2 regions of the Tepidibacter aestuarii genome follow, and region 2 is predicted to be linked to the other one. Evidence: predicted binding sites of a transcription regulator. Region 2 holds the regulator's gene; the other holds the start of a gene.
What was found. Region 2 encodes LexA, which represses DNA repair genes until DNA is damaged. Its sites were predicted from a motif close to AGAACANNTGTTCT; they were not measured.

Region 1: M2214_RS03830 (DNA polymerase IV) is a predicted target of LexA. The motif match lies at 5,360-5,373, and genes of this name have one in related genera.

What each region holds. Positions count from the first base shown of each region.
Region 1 covers NZ_OW235315.1:805,067-811,310, forward strand. Annotated here, with positions in the region: gene M2214_RS03805 (DUF6762 family protein) at 1-203, shown strand, start outside; gene M2214_RS03810 (hypothetical protein) at 300-1,670, shown strand; gene M2214_RS03815 (YbjQ family protein) at 1,797-2,120, shown strand; gene M2214_RS03820 (GNAT family N-acetyltransferase) at 2,192-2,785, shown strand; gene M2214_RS03825 (glycosyl hydrolase family 18 protein) at 2,760-4,160, opposite strand; gene M2214_RS03830 (DNA polymerase IV) at 4,288-5,331, opposite strand; gene M2214_RS03835 (helix-turn-helix domain-containing protein) at 5,476-6,021, opposite strand.
Region 2 covers NZ_OW235315.1:1,777,258-1,783,381, forward strand. Annotated here, with positions in the region: gene M2214_RS08775 (methionine gamma-lyase family protein) at 1-705, shown strand, start outside; gene M2214_RS08780 (alanine/glycine:cation symporter family protein) at 869-2,230, shown strand; gene M2214_RS08785 (type I glutamate--ammonia ligase) at 2,584-4,506, shown strand; gene lexA (transcriptional repressor LexA) at 4,636-5,259, opposite strand; gene yneA (cell division suppressor protein YneA) at 5,415-5,687, shown strand; gene M2214_RS08800 (alpha/beta-type small acid-soluble spore protein) at 5,779-6,015, shown strand.

The sequences.
Region 1 (6,244 bases), 970 kb from region 2:
ATGATGACGAAGTTTTAAATGACATTGTGTTATCTGTTAAAGAAATAGAAGATGCGTACAACCCAACTTGGGAGGTAACTTTTGAATTTGTAGATTCTAAAGATGGTATGCAATCTAAAATAGAAGCAATACTTGATAAGCATAAAAAAGAATTAGATGATGTTTATGCTGAAATAAAAGATAGAGAAGAAGAGTATAAATAAAGACTGTCCACTTGGACAGTCTTTTTTTTGATTAAACAAACACAAAACTCATTATATATGAATAGTATATAAATTAAAAGAAAGGGGGCCTTAAAAATGTTAACAGGTGTTCATTATATTTATATGCTGTTTATATTAATTGTATTACTTACAATGTCATTAAAGAGGGATACACTTATTCCGTGTATAATAGGGATATTTTGTATAGCTTTATATGCTAGTAGTGATATTGTATTTTCAGTAGGAACTGTATTTAAATCATTTGTAGTAGCTACAAAAGAGCTATTAGGGATAATACTTATAATATCGATAATAGTATCACTTTCTAAGGTATTGGAAGAAATAAAGGCTACACACCTTTTGGTAACACCATTTGTCAAAGTAATAAAAAATAGAACTAGTGCATTCTTTTCAGCTGGAATTGTTATGTTGATTTTATCATGGTTCTTTTGGCCGTCTCCTGCTACAGCTTTAGTTGGGGCAATATTTTTACCAATTGCATTAGAAGCAGGTCTTCCTGCAATCGGTGTAGCTATGGCGATAAACTTATTTGGTCATGGACTTGCGCTATCAACTGATTTTGTAATACAAGGAGCTCCTACTATAACTGCATCAGCAGCAGGTGTTGGAGTATCCGAGATTATAAAAGATGGAATGATTTTATACTGGACTATGGCTATAGTTTCGATTTCAATAGCATATTTTATGTTAAATCGAGATATTAAAAAAGGAAAAATAGAAGTTAAACAAAATACAAATGAACATGAAGATGTTGTATATACAAAAGAGACTAAAATATCAGCTGTATTAGTAGCTATAGGATTTATATTAGATGTTATATGTATGTTCGTATTTGATTTAAAGGGAGGAGATGCTACTGCATTAGTTGGAGGAACTGCTGTATTGTTACTTGTAATCGTTACATTTATAAACTACAAAAATAAATCTTTGGAAAAAGTAACAGAATATATTCAGGGAGGATTCGGATTTGGAATAGATATATTTGGGCCAATTATTCCAATCGCAGCATTTTTTTATCTAGGTCAAATGGGTGCATTTACAGAGGCAATAGGAGCAAATTTCTTACCAGCTTCATCTCAAGGAATATTGTCTGATATAGGCATTGCTTTATCTAACTCTGTACCTATGAATAAGGTTATGGTATGTTCAATAGAGAGTAGTGTTGGAGCTATAACAGGACTTGATGGATCGGGATTTTCAGGAATATCTTTAGCAGGTTCTTTAGCTAAAGTATTTGCACAGGCTGCGTCTGTTAAAGCATCTTCTTTAGCAGCTCTAGGGCAGATTACTGCTATTTGGGTAGGAGGAGGAACGGTAGTTCCTTGGGGTCTAATACCAGCTGCTGCTATATGCGGAGTTTCTCCTATTGAGCTTGCTAGAAGAAATTTTGTACCTGTAATGATAGGTATAGTTGTAACTACAATTGTCGCTATGTTTGTTGTTTAATTTAAAAATAATTTAATATAACTTTAAGGTTGTTTTAAGAATTACAAGATATTATATAATTAAACAGAAATACTAGAAATATAATAATATAGAAGTTTAAATATATAATATCGAGGAGAGGATCTTATGATAATAGTAAGTACGACTAATACTGTAGAAGGAAAAAAAATCAAAGAATATAAGGGAATTGTATTTGGAGAGGTAATAACAGGAGTTAATATAGTTAAGGATTTCATGGCTGGGGTTAGAGATATATTTGGAGGAAGATCTCAATCTTATGAAAATGAGCTTGTAAAGGCTAGAGAAGGTGCATTAGCTGAAATGAAAAATAGAGCAAATCAAATGGGAGCAGATGCTGTAGTTGGAGTAGATGTAGACTATGAAGTATTAGGTCAAGCGGGAAGTATGATGATGGTTACTGTATCTGGAACAGCAGTTACATTTGAGTAAAAGTAAATTTTAATCCTCTTACATAGAATTGGTATTAAGTGGTACAATAACTATGTAAGGGGGTTTTTTATATGGAAAAATTAATTTTAAAAGAAGATTATTCAAAGGAAAATTTAAAATATGTATACAATGATTTATACTCTCAGTTTGAGAAAAGTGAATTAAAGGATAAAGATCAGTTTGATATCTTATTTAAAAGTGATAACTACAAACTTTTATTATGTTATGATAAAAGTGATTTAATAGGATATATTATAGTTTATATAGATTTTGAAACTAATTTGATGTGGCTTGATTATCTAGCTGTATTAGAGGAGTATCACTCTAACGGATATGGTACAAAAATGATTAAGACATTGAAGGGTAAGTACGAGAATTTAGATGGATGTATGATAGAGGTTGAAAAGGAAGATGATAAAGACATAAACACTTATAGAAGAATAAGGTTCTATGAGAATCTAGAATGTATAAAGCTTGATATTAACTACATGCTTCCAACTAAAGAATCAGGCCTTAGCATGCATTTATATTATCTGCCTTTTGGAAAAGCTTTGATACAAATGACTAAGGCCCTAAGTGTTATTAAATCAGCACATAATACTATTCATTCAGACATAACTCATGTGGCTGAGATATTTACTAAAATTGAGGAGTCACTATTATAGTTCTACTAGATTCGTGCCAAGTAGTTTTATAGTTAAAGCTTTCAAATACATATCTTAACGGGATATAAGTTCTGCCATCTTTTATTATAGCTTTTGTATCCATCTGAATTTTTTGTCCGTTTAAGTATATATATTCTTTGTCTATTGGAATTCTTAAGTCGTTATCACCTTTAGTTGCATGTACAATACGATCTAAGCTATTATATGATACATTTACATCTATTGTTTCTAGTGCTTTTCTTACAGGAACTAAAGTACGAGAATTTTCATCAATAAATGGAATTCCTAGATTATCATTTTCGTCAAACGTTAATTCATGATTATCAACTACAAAGTATATTTTTTTATTTCTTTCACTAGGATTAAGTTTTGATGTTTCTTTTACAACATCATCAATATTTTTTACAAGACTTAGCTCGTCTAAAGTATCTTCGTTCACATCAAACAGCATAACTCCAGATGCTTTATTAAGGGCTAGTCTTGTCTTTTCTTTTACTGTGTTTATTCCGTTGTAATAATATTTAATAGAATCTATTGTAGCTGTATCCTTATATGCATTTTCTCTATCTTCTTTTACTATATCTCTGTAAACATTCCAATTAGAATTGGTTGGATGTGCATAAAAAGGAATACCTATTACTATCTTTTCTTTAGGAACACCTCTATTTAACCAATATTCTATAGACGTATCTGCAAACCAAAATGGACTATGTTGTTCATTGTTCATATCATAAGCCATTATACTTATCCAATCAAAACTGTCTAAGCATTTAGGAGTTACTGCTTTTGATACTTCAGGGCCTTCTTCCTTAGACCAAGCTCCATTAAGTGCTGCTGTTAGATATTTGTTTTTTTCTTTTAATTTAGAACTAAGCTCTAAAACTAGTTTTTCATAGTTTAAAGAAGATTGTCCAAGGTCGGGGTATTCCCAATCTATTTCAACACCGTCTAAGTTATATTCGTCTGCAAACTTTACTATATTATCTACAAGATTTGATCTGAGTTCATCTGATGCAGCTATTTTTTCAAATCTAGTATCTAGTGGAGCATAAGCTTCATCAAACCATCCTCCAACTGCTATTAATACATTAACGTTGTTTTCGTGACCTTTTTTAACTAGCTTTTTTAATTCATCGGGTTTCTTTATTGGAACTAAAGAACCGTCTTCTTTTGGTATTAAAAAAGCGTATATTATGTGTGTTAGCTTATCATATTGAATATTTGTTTCAACTGAATCTTTGAATATGTCTGAACAGTATGCAACGACTTTAAAATCATCCTTTTCTTGTGAAAATATGTAATTTGGATAAAATGATAAGTTTAATATGTAAATTAAAGATAGTATCACGCAAGAAAATTTTTTAAAAATATTCATCTTAGCTTCACCTCCGAATTTAGTTTAGATACAATAAAAATTATATCACATACATTTAAAGTAAATATTACAAAAAAATTACAAAAATGATGCTAATCAGCATCATTTTGAAATAATACAAGTAATCCTACAGAAAAGTAAGTTGTTCTATTTTTTTATCAGATAGATTTGATACACTAAGTCCTATAAGCCTTATATCATCGTGTATGTTTATTTCTTTTAATAAGCTGCATGCTATAGTGTATATTTCATCGTAAGAATCTGTGTAATGATGAATTGTTTTGCTCTTTGTATGATTAGAAAAGTCTGATGTTTTTATCTTAATTGTTATAGTTTTAGATAATATATCTTGTTTTTTCAATGTATATGATATATCTTTACTAAATAATGATAAGAAGTGCATAAGATATTCTATATCGTCTGTATTTGATGAAAGGGTAGTTTCTCTTCCTAATGATTTTGTCTGACGATTAGGTTGAACAGGTCTATTATCTATACCTAAAAGTCTATTATAAAGTTCCCAAGATTGATTTGAAAATAATTCTACGAAATAATCTTTGGGGAGATTCAATAAATCATTTACTGTATATACACCTATATTGTTTAGCTTGTCTATTGTTTTCTTTCCTATACCATAGACTGTCTTTATAGAAAGGGGCCTAAGTATTTCTGGAACCATTTCTTCAGTTATAACTTTGATTCCGTCTGGTTTATTCCAATCTGAGCCAAGTTTTGCTAAAAATTTATTGTGAGATATACCAACTGATATAGTAAGCCCTGTTTTTTTAAAAACTTCATTTTTTATATAATGTCCTATTTCAATTGGAGGAGTGTCTATGGCAGATACATCAAGATAAGCTTCGTCTATTGATAAAGGTTCTACTATTTCTGTTATATTGTATAAAATATCGAATATTTGATTAGAAACTTCCTTGTATCTTGAGTGTCTAACTGGTAAAAATATTCCATTAGGACATTTTTGTGCAGCTATAAATCCCGGCATTGCAGATCTAACGCCATACCTTCTAGCTTCATAAGAGCATGTGCAAACTACTCCCTTGCTAGTTCTACCTCCTACTATAACTGGCTTTCCTTTGAGACTAGGGTTATCTACTTGTTCTACGCTTGCAAAAAAAGCATCCATATCAACATGTATAATTTTACGATTCATCATAACACCTACTAGTTTTTAAAATTTTAGAACATAAGTTCTGTTTTATTATACTATATTAAGTATGATAAAAAAAGTTTTCACTATAAAAGATTTTATTTTTAGTAAATAAAAAAGTCATCTAAGAAAAATTCTTTGATGACTTTAAAAAATTATAGGAGTTACAACTGTTAGTATTTTAGCTGGTTCATTTAATGGGTTGATTAAAATGTGAGGTATTGTTGATGGAAAGTGAAAAGAATCTCCAGATTCAACTAAATATTCTTTGCCATCTAAATCTACTATTATTGCACCATCAAGTACATGAATAAATTCTTCTCCTGGATGGTTGAATTTATGACCGTGTTTTTCTTTAGGTGGAATAGTAATCATTACAGATTCTAGACATCTTTCTGAAAAATCACCACTAAGTCGAGCAAATTCTGAATTAGAACCTTCTATTTTAAAAACACTTTTTTCTTCAGATTTTACTAAAAAAGTATGATTGGGTGGACTTTTAAAGAAATGAGCTATTGGAATACATAAAGCATCAGCAATTTTCTTTAAAGATGTGATAGCTAATGAAGAAGTATTGTTTTCTACTTGAGAGAGAAAGCTGACTGATAAACCTGTTTTTTCGCTCATTTCTTTCAACGTTAAATTTTTATCTTTTCTAAGATTTCGAATTTTTTCAGAGATTTCGTTGACCATTATTAACCTCCAAGTAATTTTAATGATTTAATAAATAATATCATATTTAAAATATCAATTCAATGTTTGAAGTGATAATGAATAATTTGTTAACTAATATTAAACGAATTACAGTAATAACGTAAAAAGATACAGTAATACTGAAAAAATATATACATATGAAAAAAATTGTGATAATATCAAAATATGGAATATATATATGTTCTATAAATTATAAGAAATT
Region 2 (6,124 bases):
AATACAGTTAAATCTGTAAGAGAAGATATAATTGTAATGGTAGACAATTGCTATGGTGAATTTTTAGAAATGAAAGAACCTACTGATGTTGGTGCTGATATAATGGCTGGATCTTTAATAAAAAATCCAGGGGGAGGATTAGCCTTAACAGGAGGGTACATAGTTGGTAAAAAAGAAATAGTTGAGTTAATATCATATAGACTTACATCTCCTGGGATAGGAAAAGAATGTGGGTTGACTTTCGGAACTACCAGAAGTGTACTTCAAGGTTTATTTTTAGCACCTCATACTGTAGGTCAAGCTTTAATGGGTGCTATATTTTGTTCTAAATTATTTGAAGAATTAGGATTTGAAATTCTACCTAAACCTAATGATGTTAGAAGTGATATAATACAGATAATTAAATTTGATAACGCCGATCAGATAATATCTTTTTGCAAAGGAATACAATATGCAGCTCCTGTTGATTCTTTTGTAAGTCCGGAGCCATGGCCTATGCCTGGTTATGATAGTGATGTAATAATGGCGGCTGGAGCTTTTGTTCAAGGTTCATCTATAGAACTTAGTGCTGACGCACCTATAAAACCGCCTTATAATGTATATTTCCAAGGAGGATTGACTTATACTCATTCTAAGTTTGGATCACTAAAAGCTTTAACCGAAATGATAAAAAATAAAACTATAAAAATACCAACTTCTATATAGAGGTTGGTATTTTTATAGTTTGAAATTTCACAACATTCCCAATTGGAGAACTTTATGAAATATAGAAAAAAACCAAAGGAAAACGTTATATTTTGTCAAATAGTTACATAAATAATTATTTTTACATAAAATTTATTTATCAAAATTTTAAGGAGGAGTCAACATGGATTTATTAGCATTAATAAAAGGTATTAACGACATTTTATGGGGGAAATTACTAGTGTTTGTATTGTGTGGAGCCAGTATATTATTTACATTCTCTTTTAGGTTTGTTCAAATAAGAATGTTCAAAAAAGCTTTCAAACATACTTTTGGAGGTGTATCACTAAAAGGAAATAAGGCAGATGACGATGGAATGTCATCTTTCCAAGCTTTAGCAACAGCAATAGCAGGACAAGTTGGAACAGGTAATTTAGCAGGAGCAGCAACTGCTATTGCAGCAGGAGGTCCAGGAGCTATATTTTGGATGTGGGTAAGTGCATTTTTTGGATTTGGAACTAGCTTTAGTGAAGCAGTTATTTCGCAAAAATATAAAACTAAAGTAGATGGTCAGATCTGTGGAGGTCCAGCATACTATATAGATAAAGGTCTTAATAGTAAATTCTTAGCATCATTTTTTGCAATAGCAATGATATTATCAGCTGGTTTAACTGGAGGTATGATCCAATCTAATTCAATAGCGGGAGCTTTTAAAATGGCATTTAATGTACCGGGGATAGTTGTAGGTGTTACAATCGCCGGAGTAACTTTTTTAGTAGTTTCTGGAGGAATAGGACGTATAGCATCTGTTACAGAAAAACTAGTTCCAATAATGGCGTTATTATTTATAATAGGTAGCTTAATAATAATAGGAATAAATGCATCGAATATAATACCTGCATTTAAAATGATTTTTCTAGGAGCATTTAATCCAAAAGCAGCCACTGGAGGATTAATAGGTGTTGGTATGAAAGAAGCTATGAGATACGGAGTTGCTAGGGGATTATTTTCAAATGAAGCTGGGATGGGATCATCTCCACATGCACATGCTGTTGCAAAAGTTAATCATCCTATAGAGCAAGGGTTAGTATCTATAGTAGGAGTTTTTATAGATACATTTGTAATATTAACTTTAACAGCTTTGGTTATACTTACAACTGGAGCTTTAGATGGAACTACAACTGGAATTGAATTAACTCAACAAGCTTTTGTAAATGGGCTCGGAAGTTTTGGAGGGGTATTTATAGCAATTTCTTTATTTTTCTTTGCCTTTTCAACTATAATAGGATGGTATTTCTATGGAGAATTAAATGTTAAATATTTAATTGGTATAAAAGGAGTTAAATTTTATAAGCTATTCATAATTATGGTATTGGTACTTGGAACTTTACTTGAAGTGCCTGTTGTATGGCAATTAGCAGATACTGTTAATGGACTTATGGTTATACCTAATATAATTGCTCTTGTTTATTTATTAAAAGTTACAAAATCGAGTTTAATAGATTTTGAAAATAAAGAAAAAGAAAAGATAAAAGCTAGTGCTTAGCACTATTTTATAAAAAACAAGCATTATCTGTTTAAATAGATAACGCTTGTTTTTTTATGTGTTATATAGATAAATAGATAATAATTTTAGTAGATTCAATTATGAATTTAAGAAGAAAAGTAAAAATATTTGTAACATTAATATATTTTAAAAATTTATTAATGTATTTACTTTACAAAGAATGAGATGTGTAATATAATTTCAATATTAATAAAAAAGTTTTGTTAACAATATGCATAAAAAAAATTTTAAAATACGTAGAAGCACGTACGTTATTACTAAAATATATATTTATGTAAGTTAATTAAAGTTATTTTGCTATAATAAGACATTTATAAGGGAGGGTATTATTCATGTTGAAGGAGTTAAAGAAAGATATTTTAAGCAAGCTTGTATATTTTATACCGAAAGATAAGCACTCAGCAGAAAATGTTAAGGAGATTTTAGATAATCATCCAGAAATCGAATTTGTTTCATTAGTTGGGATTGATTTAAGAGGTAATGATACTGACGAAAAAATACCGAGTAGTGTTTTTTTAGAAGATATAGATAAATTCATTCAAACTGGAATTCAAACAGATGGTTCGAGCGTTGTTCTTGATAATATAGCAACTTTAAATGATGCCAAAGTAGAAATAATTCCAGATAAGGATGTAGCGTGGTTTGTTGATTATAATTTTCAGAACTTAAATGATGAAACACATCTTCCTGTTGGAACTTTGAGAATACCTTCGTTTTTAGTGCATAACGGAAATAAAGTGTGCTCGAGATCTATACTAAAAAAATCTATAGAAAATTTTAAAGATGAGATACTTAGATTAGTGTGTAAAAATAGTGATGTTTTAAATTCTGTTGGAATTAAAGATTGTGATGAAATAAAGGAAATTCTACTAACATCAGCTACGGAGCTTGAATTTTGGGTTAACACACCTGAGGATAAAGCTGATGAAGAAAAACTTTCTACATCACAAAACTTAAAAGAACAATATTGGAAGCGAACTCAAGGAACAGTTAGAACAGCATTAGAAAAGAGTATATATTTAATGGAAAAATACGGAGTTAATCCTGAAATGGGACATAAAGAAGTAGGAGGAATAACTTCAGCTATCAACTCAAGAGGAAAATCTAATCACGTTATGGAACAACTTGAGATAGATTGGAAGTATAGTGATGCTATTCAAGCAGCTGATAACGAGCTTATAATTAGGAATTTAGTAAATGACGTATTTAAAAATTATGGATTAGAAGTTACCTTTGCTGCAAAACCAATAGAAGGTGTAGCAGGAAGTGGAGAACATACACACTTAGGTGTAGCTGCAAGACTAAATAGCGGAAAGATAGTGAATCTATTTTCTCCATCTGACATGAAAGCTGAATATGCAAGTCCTATTGGATTTGGTGCATTAATGGGAATTTTAAAGAACTACGAACTACTTAATCCTTTTGTAACTTCTTCAAATGATGCTTTAAATAGATTAAAACCAGGATTCGAAGCTCCTGTTTGTATTGTGTCATCACTTGGAAAAAGTGTAGATAATCCATCAAGAAATAGATCTATATTGGTTGGTTTGATAAGAGATTTAGAAAATCCATTAGCTACAAGATTTGAATTAAGAGCTCCAAATCCTATGTCTAATACGTATATAATAATAGCAGCATCTTATCAGGTTATGCTTGATGGAATAAAGTATGCTATAGAAAACAAAAAAACATCTAAAGAACTTGAAAAAGAATTTTCTAAAAAATCAGGTGAAATAACTGGATATTTAGAAAAACATAGAGAATATAGAAGTGAAGAAGACGTTTTTGAATTTTATACAGAAGAACAACGAAATAATTTATTTGGAATACCTCCTAAAACGGTTTGGGAAAATGCAAAGAATTTCGATAGACATGAAGAAAAGAAAAAAGCATTAATATATAATGATGTTTTTACAGAACAAACAATAGACTCATTTAAAGAATCCATCATAAATCAATGGTTACGAGAATTGAAAGATAGAATAATATGTGACAACATGGAAATAGTAAGATCTTGTAAAAAGATGCACTTTGAAGATATTACAGATTTAGATATAGTTAATTGGCAAAAAATACACACATTAAGATGTTATTTAATGAAAGATAAGACTGATGAAAAATCTTTATTTACAAGAATAAGAGATGCGATAGAGGCACAAAATTATGACTCAGTATCTAATCTTCAAATAGAAATGAATGAGAAGATAAAATTACTTAAGGATTTATATATAATATATAAGAAAAATTTATTTTAGTTAAAAACTAAATTTAATAAATAAAAAAATGCTGGATTTCATTAATAAATCCAGCATTTTTTATTCTATAGGCAATTAATATGTACAAAATGAATAAAAGGCCCACAGTTTATACTATAAGCCTTTCACTTATTTTACAACTCTGAATACGCCTTTCAAAGTACCTAATATTTTAACATCATTAAAATACAGGGGTTCCATATAAGGGTTCTCTGGTTGAAGTCTAATTCTATTTTCTTCTTTAAAAAACCTTTTTACTGTAGATTCATTATCTTCTGTTAAAACCACTACTATTTCCCCATTTCTAGCAGTGTTTTGTTTATTTACTATAATATAATCCCCATCTAATATTCCAGCATTAATCATGCTATCTCCTTTTACTCTTAACATAAATGCATTATTAGCATCTATTAAACTAGAGGGTAAAGGGACGAATTCTTCTATATTTTCAGTAGCTAGTATAGGAGCTCCCGCTGTAACGCTTCCTACTAAAGGAATATCTATCGTTTCTTTTCTACTAAAGAGACTATCGTCATTTGAATCTAGAATTTCTATAGCTCTTGGTTTTGTTTTATCTTTTCTAATGTATCCTTTTTCTTCTAATTTATTTAGATGTGAGTGAACTGTAGATGTTGATTTTAAATTTACTGCACTACATATTTCTCTGACAGATGGTGGATAACCCTTTTTATTAATTTGTAGTTTTAAAAAGTTTAAAATTTCTATTTGTTTACTGGTTAAATCTGAATACATTTTAAATATCCTCCCATCATAAGTTTATAATTATATTATAACATCAAACAGAATAAAAAACAAACATTCGTTCTTTTTTCGTTGACTCAGAACATCTGTTCTGTTATACTTTAATAAGAACAAGTGTTCTGAAAAATAAAGAGGAGGAATTTGTTATGAAAAGGAATTTAGTTTACATAATAATATTATTTTCTGCAATAAGTTTACTAAGCGGTTTTTCGGGTTTAAAAAATTATAAAAATATAGTAGAGTATGAAACTGTCAATGTGATACAAGGGGATACTCTTTGGAATATAGCAAAAGAAAACATACCTGAAAAAGAAGATATAAGAAAGTACATATATATGATAAGAAAGGTTAATAATTTAGAAAGTGCAAATATACATCCTGGAGATCAACTATTAATTCCTGTTTATGAAAAAGAATAGAAACTATATGTTTATGGTGTTTATTTCCTAATATATTGTACTTCTTCTTTGTAAATAATAATAGTAATCGAAAAAGAAAGAGGTGTACAAATTGTCGAAAAATCCTGTAGTAAAAGAATCAAGAATGGCATTAAATCAATTTAAAGAAGAAATTGCAAATGAGTTGGGCATTTCTATGCCCAACTCAAATTTATCTAGTAATATTACTTCTAGACAAGCAGGTCAAACGGGTGGAAAACTAGGTGGAGAAATGACAAAAAGATTAGTAGAAAATGCTGCAAGGAATATGGCTTATGGTAGTAATTCAGCACCACAGAATTTAGATTAGATAAGTTAAATATTAAAAGGATGAACGAAAAATTCGTTCATCCTTTTTTAGAATCAATCTCCAATAGAGGTAATCGGCATACTTTGTCGCTTTTCGCTAAGCATAATAC